Regions from separate parts of the Streptomyces sp. NPDC033178 genome, predicted to be linked through region 1. Evidence: riboswitches for the same ligand, from Rfam matches in the RefSeq annotation. Region 1 holds a riboswitch; the other holds the start of a gene.
The links. Region 1 has a riboswitch for cyclic di-AMP ahead of ACZ5VQ_RS07770 (C40 family peptidase). Riboswitches for the same ligand answer to the same signal wherever they lie in the genome.
Positions count from the first base shown of each region.

Region 2: it holds a riboswitch for cyclic di-AMP, as region 1 does, so the genes downstream of both, ACZ5VQ_RS04060 (C40 family peptidase) here and ACZ5VQ_RS07770 (C40 family peptidase) in region 1, are expected to answer to the same signal.

Region 1 is NZ_JBVIPT010000003.1:93,719-99,671, forward strand. It holds gene ACZ5VQ_RS07760 (AfsR/SARP family transcriptional regulator) at 1-798, shown strand, start outside; gene ACZ5VQ_RS07765 (DUF4394 domain-containing protein) at 983-1,843, shown strand; gene ACZ5VQ_RS07770 (C40 family peptidase) at 1,937-3,370, opposite strand; cyclic di-AMP (ydaO/yuaA leader) riboswitch at 3,466-3,638, opposite strand; gene ACZ5VQ_RS07775 (hypothetical protein) at 3,686-4,042, opposite strand; tRNA gene ACZ5VQ_RS07780 (tRNA-Pro) at 4,457-4,530, opposite strand; gene ACZ5VQ_RS07785 (DUF309 domain-containing protein) at 4,632-5,144, shown strand; gene cobF (precorrin-6A synthase (deacetylating)) at 5,225-5,953, shown strand, end outside.
Region 2 is NZ_JBVIPT010000002.1:16,542-22,494, reverse strand. It holds gene ACZ5VQ_RS04070 (M23 family metallopeptidase) at 1-937, shown strand, start outside; gene pcrA (DNA helicase PcrA) at 1,104-3,617, opposite strand; cyclic di-AMP (ydaO/yuaA leader) riboswitch at 4,057-4,228, shown strand; gene ACZ5VQ_RS04060 (C40 family peptidase) at 4,236-5,387, shown strand; gene ACZ5VQ_RS04055 (hypothetical protein) at 5,432-5,785, opposite strand.

The sequences.
Region 1 (5,953 bases):
ACCAATCTCGGGGTCGTGCACTGGCGGCTCGCCGACCCGGGATCGGCCGAGGACCACCTCGTACGCGCCCTCGAACTGCACCGCCGGACGGGCGACCTCGCGGGGCGGGCCAGAACCCTGTCCAACCTCGGCAACGTCCACTGGCGGCTGGGCAGTCTCCGCGACGCCGCGCACGACCATCAACAGGCCCTCGCGCTCTACCGGGAGACCGGCGACCAGGTGGGCCAGGCACGCACCCTCACCAATCTCGGCAATGTCCGTCTGCGGCTCGGCGAGTACGAACAGGCGGCCGACCACCAACGGCAGGCCCTCGCCCTGCACGATCTGACCGGTGACCGGATCGGTCGCGCCCGCACCCTCTCCCACCTCGGCAACGCCCTTCTGCGGCTGGGCCGTTCGGAGGCCGCCGCCGAGTGTCAGGAGCAGGCCCTCACGCTCTTCCAGCAGTTGGGGCACCACGGCGGGGAGGCGTACGCGCTGTCCGGCCTCGGCGACATCCGGCTGAGGCAGGGCGAGTTCGAGGCCGCCGTCACCTGTCAGCGACGGGCCCTCGAACTGTTCCGGGAGAACGGGGAGGGCTACGGCGAGGCGGCGGCGCTCAACGGCCTCGCCGAGGCGCTGCACGGCAGCGGCCGTCACGACGAGGCGCTCGACCATCACTCCACCGCGGCGACGGTCGCGGCCGTCACCGGTGAACACGACCAGCTGGCACGGGCGCACGCGGGCGTCGAGCAAGCCCGCCGGGCCCTGGGGCCGTGGGTGGCAGCCACCGCGTCGTCGACCACTTCGGGACCGTGAGCGCGCGGAGCCCCAGCCGTTCGGCCGTTCAACCACCGTCCAGTGGATGTCCAGTCCTGCCCCATAGCTTGCCGTCGCCGCCTGTCGATCCGGCCTGACGGACCAGGCGGCAACACCTCTGACACAGCACACGCTCGCGCTCACATCCACGCTCAAGCTCACGCCGACCGAGAGGGAAGTAGCGATGAAAGCAGGGCTCAAGAAGAGAATGGCCGCGGCGGTCGCGGCCGCGTCCGCCATGGCGGCACTCGTCGTGGCGACGCCGGGCACCAGCCACGCGGCGCCGCCCCGTCTGCTGGCGTTCGGCATCTCGGCCGACGGTACGCTGATGGCCGCGTTCAATACCGACGACCCCGGCACGCTCAACTGGTTCAAGCGCATCGACGGGCTCGTCGGCGACACCGCCGTCGTCGGGCTCGACTTCCGCGTACAGAACGGACTGTTGTACCTGGTCGGCAACAAGGGCGGCATCTACACGGTCCAGATCCCGCCCGCGGTCCCGAACCCGCTGGTCACCAAGGTCTCGCAGCTCAGTGTTCCGCTGCAGGGCACGAACTTCGGTGTCGACTTCAACCCCGCGGCCGACCGGTTGCGGATCATCAGTGACACCGGTCAGAACCTGGCGCACAACCTCGCCAACAGCAGCACCGCCACGAACACCCCTCTGACCACGGACGGGGCGACGACCCACGGCGTCACCGGAGCCGCCTACACCAACAACGACCTGAACTCGGCCACCGCGACGACGCTGTTCGACATCAACACGACCTCGGACCAGGTCGTCATCCAGTCGCCGCCCGCCAACGGCCTGCTGGTCCCGACCGGCTCACTGGGCTTCGACGCCGGTGTCAACGCGGGCTTCGACATCTTCAGCGATCTGAGCGCCGGCAAGACGATCTCGAACACGGCCTTCGCCACCCTGACCCCGGCCGGTGCCTCGACGTCGACGTTCTACACCGTCGACGTGCTCACCGGAGCCACGACCAGTGTGGACCAGTTCCCCATAGCCATCACCGACGTCGCCGTCTCGCTCGACATGAGCTGACACTTTCGCGGACCTGCCGTCTCCGGAACGAGACGATCAGGGGCCGTATCGGGCGGCGCCTCGCGCGCGCACCGATACGGCCTCCGGGTCGGGTCAGGCGGGCCGGATCACGCTGTGGATCGCCGACTCGCCGGCCCAGTGGATCGACTCCTCACGGATGGCCGCCCCCGGGCTCGGCGCATGGACCATCATGCCGTTGCCGCTGTAGATGCCGACATGGCCGACGTGCCCGTGGAAGAGGACCAGGTCGCCGAGACGGATGTCGGAGAGGGGCACCGCCATGCCCGCGACCGCCTGATCGTTCACGGTACGCGGGAGTGCGACCCCCGCCGCCTTCCAGGCCGCCTGGGTGAGGCTGGAGCAGTCGTACGAGCCCGGCCCCATCGCTCCCCACACACAGGGCTTGCCGATCTGCGCACGGGCGAAGTCGACCGCTGTCGCCGCCTTCCCGCCGTATCCCGGGGTCGACCCGGCGTATCCCGGATTCGATCCGCCGTATTCCGGGGTCGCAGCGCCGTATCCCGGGTTCGAGGCACCGTCCGAGCCGATGGGCAGACCCGTGCCGATCGGCGTACGGGCGTCGATGGGCGGAGCCATACCGAACGTCAGGTCCGGTCCCATGGGCAGGTCCATGCCGATGGACGGGGTCGGAGCCATTGCCGGAGCCGGAGCGGCGGGCAGACCCATGCCGAACGTCAGGTCCGGGCCTCCCAGGGCGTCGACGGACACTCCCGTGCCGAAACCGGCCGACTGCGGCAGTCCCTGCGGCTGTTGCTGTGGCTGCCACCATTCGGCCTCGGGCTGGCGGTAGCCCTGTCCCTCGGTGGTGGCCCAGGCGGTCTCCGCCGGCGGGGGTTCGATGGCCGCCACCGGCGCGCTCCGCCGGGCGGTGTGTGCGGAGAGCAGTTCACGGGCCTTCGCGAGCTTGCTCTGGTTCCGCTGCTTGGAGGTCTTCAGCGACTGCCGCGGGTCGGCGGCCAGTGCGGGGAGGACCTCGGTGGCCTCCTGACGCTGCTGTGGCACGGCCGGCAGCGCGGCGACGGGACCCGCGGTCAACTCCGCCACGGGTCGGGCGGCTGTCGCGGCGCCGGGCCCGGCGGTCAGCTCCAGGACGGGTTTGGCCGCCGCTTCCAGCGCACGGTCGGGCGACCGCTCCGCCGGACGGTCACCAGTGCTCTTGGGCCGCGTCGCGGCCTGGCCGCGGTCCGGCATTCTGTCGGGCGGCAGCACGGCGGGGATGAGGGGCCCCAGTTGCGAGCGTCCCACGTCGAACCACTGCTTGGCGCGGTCGTTCAGAGCGGGGGCAGGGGCGGCGACCGAGTCGGCGCGCCCCCGCCCGGTGTCGGGTCCGGAGGTCACACGCTCGCGTGGACGTCCCGAACTCATCGCCCGGGTCGCGTTGTAGTTCCCGCTGACGGTCTCCGCCTGGTCGTAGAGGCTGCTGATCCGCTGCTGGACCTCTTCGCGACTCGGCTTGTCGTCTTCTCTCGCGGGCGAGGAACCGCCGGTCGAGGAGTACAGGTCCACAGAGGTGGCGGCCGCCGTCGCGAGGGCGGGCCGGGGTATACCCGGGAGGTTGCTGCCTCCGGGGCGCGGGGTTCGTTCCGGCGCGATGGGAGCCGTACTCCTTCCGTGCTCCGCCTACCGAGTTAGCTGTCGGGTTCGGGCGAGGAATCCGGAAGGTATGCCCTACGGCCCTTGCCCTGTCGGGCGGTTGGGCCGATTCACCCCAAAGTTCGGTTGGGTCCCCGGTTCCGGTCGCCGCGAGGGCCACCGGATTCGGCGGAGGCCGCGCGACCCGGCGAGGTTCACCGGAGGGAGTCGTGCGTCCTGTCGGTCAACTTAGCCAACATGTGCACCTCGTGTGAAGATTGAAGGGCGAAGTGTCCGATATATAACTGTGACCTTCGTCGTACCGGGTCGAGACATCGCCGGAGCCAACAGCCCGGTGCGCGCGTGGATCTGACAGGTGATCACCGCCTCGGTCTCGCCGAACTCGGGGCCGGACGCCAGCCAGTTGGTGAGTGCGATCGGCGCGGCCTCGCTCGTTCCGTCGGCGTACCGGACCACCGCGGGGACGGTCACGGCCGCCGTATCACCCGCGCCGAGCACGTGCAGCTTCGTGAACGCACGTTGCGCGCCCTGCGGGACGGCGATCTCCTGCCCGGCCGCCCGAGACTCCGGCCGGTGATCCTGCACTTCGCTGTGGTGCACCGTGAAGCGCAGGGCGTTGTCCCGGGTTCCTGGTGGACGATCGAGCCGAGCAGGCCGTTGCCGACGCCGGTTCCGCGGCGCCCGCCCCGGTCGCAGTTCCGCCGGACGCGCTCGCGGCGACCCCGCCCAGGAACCCCGCCTGCTGACACCCATCATCGCTCCCCCGTCAGGTTGATCCGATGACTCGGATAATCGAGAGGGTAGGAAGCGACCAATTATGCGTCAATGCGACCGACACACTCAGTTTTCATCCGATGACTGACCCACACGGGAATCATGCGGGATTCGGGATTCGCCTGGTCGTCGGGACGCCTACGCGGAGACCGCGGACATCGCCACCTGCCGCACAAACGCATCCAGCGGGCCTGCCGTTGTCGGCAGACCCGCTGTTCGATGCTGTCGGGACGACAGGATTTGAACCTGCGACCCCTTGACCCCCAGTCAAGTGCGCTACCAAGCTGCGCCACGTCCCGATGCGCTTTGTCGCGGTGGAACCGCGTGATCGCGCAAACAGAACACTACCCCACGCCCGGGGCTGCTTCGAAGGTGGCGTGGGGCGAGGGACAATCGGTGCATGAGCAGTGCTTCTGACGACAGGCGGGACCGGGACACCGAGGGGCGGGCGCGCAACGCGCGGCCCCGGGACGGGCTCGGGCGGCCCCTGCCGTACGGGACCGACGGGGTGGAGCGGCAGCCCGAGGGGGTGGTGCGCGCGCCCGAGGAGACGGTCACCGAGGCGCAGGCGCTGCTGGCGGCGGGCAAGCCGTTCCACGCGCACGAGGTCTTCGAGGACGCCTGGAAGTCGGGTCCCGACGAGGAGCGGGCGCTGTGGCGCGGGCTCGCCCAGCTCGCGGTGGGGCTGACCCACGCGGCCCGGGGGAACGTGACGGGCGGGGCGCGGTTGCTGCGGCGGGGCGCCGGGGCGGTCGAGGAGTGGGGTGTGGAGGCCGAGCAGCCGCGGCCGTACGGGCTGGAGCTGGCCAAACTGGCCGCGTGGGCGCGGGAGTTGGCGGGCACGGTGGAGAAGGACGGGTCGGCCGTGGACGCGGAGGTGTGGGCACCGCGACTGCGGGGCGACGGGGACTGACAGCGGCTCGGGACCGGGCGCGGCCCACCACCGTCGGACGCGGTGACGGGACTGTCGGTGGCGTGGGGCAGACTCGGGGTGTGCGAAAGATTCATGTCATCGGTATCGGGGCGGGCGATCCCGACCAACTGACCCTGCAGGCGGTCAAGGCGCTGAGGAGCACGGACGTGTTCTTCATCCTCGACAAGGGCGAGGCCAAGTCGGACCTCGTTCAGCTGCGCCGTGACATTCTCGACGCGCATCTGCCGGACGGGACGTACCGCCTGGTGGAGGCGCGCGACCCGGAGCGGGACCGGGCCGCCGGGGGCGCGGGCTACTCCCCCGCCGTCGGCGACTGGCGCAGTGCCCGCGCCGACATCTACGAGCGGCTGATCACCGAGGAGCTGGGCGAGGACGAGAGCGGGGCGTTCCTCGTCTGGGGCGACCCCTCCTTGTACGACAGCACGCTGGGGATTCTGGAGGAGATCCTCGACCGGGGCGCGGTCTCCTTCGAACACGACGTGGTGCCGGGCATCAGCAGCGTCTCGGCACTGGTCGCCCGCCACCGCACCGGGCTCAACCGCGTGGCCCGCCCCGTCCAGATCACCACGGGCCGCCGGCTCGCCCAGGGCTTCCCGGAGGACGTCGACGACGTGGTGGTCATGCTCGACGCCCACCAGACCTTCCAGCAGTACGCCGACCAGGACATCGACATCTACTGGGGCGCCTACATCGGCACACCCGACGAGATCCTGGCCTCCGGCCCCCTCGCGGAGACGGCCCCGCGCATCGCCGAACTGCGCGAGCGGGCCCGCGACCGCAAGGGCTGG
Region 2 (5,953 bases), on a different contig from region 1:
CCCGTACGAGGAACAGGCCACCGCGGACGGCGAGTTCACCCCCTCCGACGACGCCGACGCGGACTCCGGTACCGGTGGCCACAGCCACACCCACGACGAACCCGCACCCTCCGACGACGTCGAGGAGACCACCTCCGTCGCCACCGCCGCCCCGGCCGGCCGCTCCGCGTCACGTGCGGCCGGCCGTTCCGCGCCCCGCTCCCGCCGCCGCACCCCGCCGAAGCGTTCCGCCCTGTTGACGGTCGCCGTGCCCTCGGCGTGTGTGATGGGCGTGGCCGGAATCGCCGCCGCGTCCGTGACCGGCGGAAGCAGCAGCAACGACGACGTGCGGACGACGGCCGCCGCGCCCGACGCGAGCGCCGTGAAGCCGGCGGCCGCGAACAACCAGCTGGACACCCAGCTGGAGAACCTCTCCGCGGACGCGGACGACTTCGCCGACCGTGCGAGCCGTACGCAGGAACGTATCGACTTGAAGGCCCAGCAGGCCGCCCAGAAGCAGAAGGCGGCGGCGGAGGCGGCCCGCAAGGAGCGGCTGCGGCCGAAGTTCGCGCTGCCGGTCGCGCAGCACGGCCTCAGCGCCTACTACGGACAGGCCGGCATCAACTGGATGTCCGTCCACACCGGTATCGACTTCCCCGTCTCGTACGGCACGACGGTGATGGCCGCGACCGACGGGACCGTCCGGACGGAGTGGAACAGCGCGTACGGGAACATGGTCATCGTGACGGCCAAGGACGGTACGGAGACGTGGTACTGCCACCTCTCCACGTACAAGGTCGCCTCGGGTGCGGTCGTGAAGGCCGGGGATCCGATCGCGTACTCCGGGAACTCCGGCAACTCGACCGGTCCGCACCTCCACTTCGAGGTGCGTCCGGGTGGTGGCTCGGCGATCGACCCACTGCCGTGGCTGCGCAGCCACGGGCTGGACCCCTCGTAAGGGAGCACCTGTTGAGGTCGGAGTCCTGGGGGCTCCGCCCCCAGACCCCGAATCGGCCTGAACGGCCTCGTCCTCAAACGCCGGACGGGCCGAAAGTGATCGGCCCGCCCTCAAGCAGTTCCCAGTAGCCGTTGTCCCTGGGAACTGCAAGGCTCGCCCTTGGGCGCTACAGCTTCTCCACCGGTGCGTACCGCAGCAGCAACCGCTTCGGCTTCTCCTCGCCGAAGTCGACCGTCGCCTCCGCGTTCGCCCCCGTGCCCTTCACGCCGACGACCGTGCCGAGGCCGAACTGGTCGTGGGTGACGCGGTCGCCGACCGCGAGGGACACCACCGGCTTGTCAGTGGCACCGCGTCGGGTGGCGAAGCCGGACGCGCCCGAGGCGGCCGAGCGGGAGCGCGAGGAGGAGAGGGATGCCGCCACGCCTGACACCGGGCCGGAGGAGACCGGGCCCAGGGAGCCCGTGCGCTTCCACTCCAGGTGCGTGTCCGGGATCTCCTCCAGGAAACGGGACGGCGGGTTGTACGAGGGCTGGCCCCAGGCGCTGCGCATCGAGGAGCGGGTCAGATAGAGCCGCTCCCGCGCGCGGGTGATGCCGACGTACGCGAGCCGGCGCTCCTCCTCCAGCTCCTTGGTCTGGCCGAGGGCGCGCATGTGCGGGAAGACGCCGTCCTCCATGCCGGTCAGGAACACCACGGGGAATTCGAGGCCCTTGGCGGTGTGGAGGGTCATCAGCGTTATCACGCCGGATCCGTCCTCCCCCTCGTCCGGGATCTGGTCGGAGTCGGCGACGAGTGCGACCCGCTCCAGGAAGGCGGAGAGCCCGCCCGGCGCCTCGCCCTCGCCGGCCTCCTGCTCGAACTCCAGGGCCACGGCGGCCAGTTCCTGGAGGTTCTCGATGCGGGTCTCGTCCTGCGGGTCGGTCGAGGCCTGCAACTCGGCGAGGTAGCCGGTCCGTTCGAGTACGGCCTCAAGGACCGTCGCCGGGCCGGCGCCGGACTCGACGATCGTGCGGAGGTCCTCCATCAGCGTGTTGAACTTCCTGACGGCGTTCGTCGAGCGGGACGCCATGCCGTACGCCTCGTCGACGCGGCGCAGTGCCTGCGCGAAGCTGATCTTCTCGCGCTGGGAGAGCGCGTCGATCATCGCCTCGGCGCGGTCGCCGATGCCGCGCTTGGGGACGTTGAGAATGCGGCGCAGCGGTACGGAGTCCTCGGGGTTCGCGAGCACGCGCAGGTACGCGAGGACGTCGCGGACCTCCTTGCGCTCGTAGAAGCGGACGCCGCCGACGACCTTGTAGGGCAGGCCGACGCGGATGAAGACCTCTTCGAAGACACGGGACTGCGCGTTCGTACGGTAGAAGACCGCGACGTCGCCCGCCTTCGCGTCGCCCGCGTCCGTGAGCCGGTCGATCTCGTCGGCGACGAACTGGGCCTCGTCGTGCTCGGTGTCGGCGACATAGCCGGTGATCTGGGCGCCCGCGCCCGCGTTGGTCCACAGGTTCTTGGGGCGGCGCGACTCGTTGCGCTCGATGACCGCGTTGGCGGCGGTGAGGATCGTCTGCGTCGAGCGGTAGTTCTGCTCCAGCAGGATCGTCGTCGTGTTCGGGTAGTCCTCCTCGAACTGGAGGATGTTGCGGATGGTCGCGCCGCGGAAGGCGTAGATCGACTGGTCCGCGTCACCCACCACGCACAGTTCGGCCGGCGGGAGGTCGTGCTCGCTCGGCGGTACGTCGACCGGGTGCTCGGAGGTGCCGACGAGCTCCCGGACGAGGGCGTACTGCGCGTGGTTCGTGTCCTGGTACTCGTCGACCAGGACGTGCCGGAAGCGGCGGCGGTAGTGCTCGGCGACGTCCGGGAAGGCGCGCAGGAGGTTGACCGTCGTCATGATCAGGTCGTCGAAGTCCAGCGCGTTCGCCTCGCGCAGGCGTGACTGGTACATCGCGTAGGCCTGGGCGAGGGTCTTCTCGAAGCCGTCGGCGGCCTGGGCGGCGAAGTCCTCCTCGTCGATCAGCTCGTTCTTCAGGTTCGAGATCTTGGCGCTGAACGACTTGGGCGGGAAGCGCTTGGGGTCGAGGTCCAGGTCACGGCAGACCAGGGCCATGAGGCGCTTGCTGTCGGCGGCGTCGTAGATCGAGAAGGAGGAGGTGAAGCCGAGCTGCTTCGACTCGCGCCGCAGGATACGTACACACGCGCTGTGGAAGGTCATCACCCACATCGCGTTGGCGCGCGGGCCGACGAGCTGCTCGACGCGCTCCTTCATCTCGCCCGCGGCCTTGTTCGTGAAGGTGATCGCGAGGATCTGGCCCGGGTGCACCCTGCGCTCGCCCAGCAGGTGGGCGATCCGGTGCGTGAGCACACGGGTCTTGCCGGAACCCGCGCCGGCCACGATGAGCAGCGGCGAACCGTGGTGGACCACCGCCGCGCGCTGGTTCTCGTTCAGCCCGTCCAGGAGCGCGGCCGGGTCCACGTGCGGGCGGGGCGCGCCGTCACGGTAGTACCCGTCCCGGCTCGGCGGCACGTCGAAGTGGCCGCCGAACAAATCGTCCGGAACGGGCTCCGACTCCTGCCCCTGGTCCTCGGGCGGCGGCGGGGGCTCGTCCTCGGGCGGCGGGGGCTCCTCCTCGTGGGCCCGCGAGGGCTTGAGGTCCGCCAGGAAGCTGTCATCAAAGAGGCTGCTCATCGCTCTCCGAGTCTAGGCGCCCCCACTGACAGCCCGCCGCCACCCTGGAAACTCGACGGGGTCGCTCCGCGGGGGTGCGGGTTTCTGTGGCTGCTCGCCTCGGTTTCGTCACCCTCCGGTGGGGGTTTGCAGCGGTCCGTGATCAGGTGGTCGAGCTGCGGCTTCGGCTGGGATTCGGGAGCGCCGTGTCGTGGGTGCGGGTCGGCTGTGGTTGGCGTGCGCAGTTCCCCGCGCCCCTGGAGGGGCGCTGCAGTGGGCCGGGCTTCATCCAGTGGACAACTCGGGCCAGACCTATCCGAATTGGCTACCGCGCGTCGAGCCCAAGGCTAAGGTCACGAAAATGTATCGGGCATATCGCGCATCAAACTTCACAGGGGCCACAGGAATTGGCTAACTTTTATGTGGGCCGCACGACCCGCACCGGCGAACACGCCGGGCCGAGCGGCCTCCGCCGAATCCGGCAGGCCCTCGTGGCCGACGGAGCCGGGGACCCAACCGACCTTGGGGTGAATCGGTCCAACTCCCTTCGGGGAAACGGACCGTAGGGCAAACCTTCCGGAGCACCCGCCCGAACCCGACAGCTAACTCGGTAGGCGGATGACGGAAGGAGACGCCCTCGTGGCGCCACACCGCAGGTCCCGGCCCCCCAGTCCCATGGGCATACGGACTCCGGCCATCGCCACCGCGGCCCTGACCTCGGTGGCCCTCCTCTCCCAGACGGCGAACGCGTCCCCCTCCGAGGAGCCCAGGCCCAGCCTTGAGGAAGTCGAGAAGAAGGTCGACGACCTCTACCGCCAGGCGGAGACGGCCGGCGAGAAGTACAACGCGGCCAAGGAGAAGACCACCAAGCAGAAGAAGCGCGTCGACACCCTGCTCGACGACGTGGCGCGCCGCACGGAGAAGCTCAACGACGCGCGTGAGGAACTCGGTACGTTCGCCGCCGCGCAGTACCGCACCGGGGCCGCCGCCCCCGACACCGCCTCCCTGCTCCTCGCGGACAACCCGCAGGACTACTTCGACCAGACCCAGCTGATGGACCGGTTGACCAGCCGCCAGAAGCAGTCCGTCGACGACTACGTGACGCAGCAGACCACCACGACGGAGAAGCGGCAGGAGGCGTCCGAGAGCCTGGAGACGCTGACCAGGACGCAGAGCTCGCTGAAGACGTCCAAGGCGGACGTCCAGCGGAAGCTCGCCACCGCGCGCGACCTCCTTTCGAAGCTGACCGCCGAGGAGAAGGCGCGGCTCGCCGCGATCGAGCGGAAGAAGCAGGAAGAGGCCCAGCGCAAGGCGGACGAGCTGGCCCGGCAGCAGGCGGCCGACGCCGAGCGGCGGCGCCAGGAGGCGGCACAGGGCGCCGGGACCTCCATGGGCTCCGGGAGCGCCGCGGGGACCTCCGGGTCCGGCTCCGCCGCCTCCACCGCCAAGGCCGACAAGGCGCTCGCCTTCGCCCGCGCCCAGACAGGCAAGCCGTACGTCTGGGGCGCGAGCGGCCCCGGCTCGTACGACTGCTCCGGGCTCACCCAGGCCGCCTGGAAGGCCGCCGGCGTCACACTCCCGCGTACCACCTGGGACCAGGTCAAGGCCGGCACGATGGTCTCCGTGAACAGCGCCCAGCCCGGTGACCTCGTCTTCTTCTACGACGACATCAGCCACGTCGGCATCTACATCGGCGACGGAATGATGATCCACGCGCCCAAGCCGGGGGCGTACGTCCGCGAGGAGTCGATCTACTACATGCCGATCCACAGCGTGGTGCGCCCGGCGTGAGGGGCTTTTCGCAGACCTGAGTGGAAATGGGAGCCTGTTTCCGCTCAGGTCCAGAGCACCGCGATGAAGATGTTCACCGTGGTCAGGCCGCCCACCAGGCCGAACAGGCCGTTCTCCACCTTTTCCTCGTCCCGTTTCACGTACACGAGGCCGAGGATCACGACCAGCAGGGCGAGCTTCACGCCGATCTTGATGTTGTTGACGGTCTGGTCGTCGGCCTGGTTGAGGCCGACCAGGATCGCGCCGGTGACCAGCATGGTCAGCGCGCCGTGGAGCATGGCGGGGCTGAAGCGGGCCGTGCCGTCACTCATGGCCTTCAGCTGCGTGAGAAAGCCGCCGAGGAGGGACGCGATGCCGATGATGTGCAGGGCGACGAAGACATGAATGAGTACGTCCATGAGCCCGGACACTAACCAAACGCCTCCGCACCACCACGCACCGCCCCCGGCCTCGCACACCCGCCCCCGCCGGCCCTGTGCACCCCGCGCTGCCGTACCCACACGCCCGGCCCCGCCCGCCCCACGGGCCCCTGGCAGCTCCCGCACCACACCCCGGCGGAGCCCATA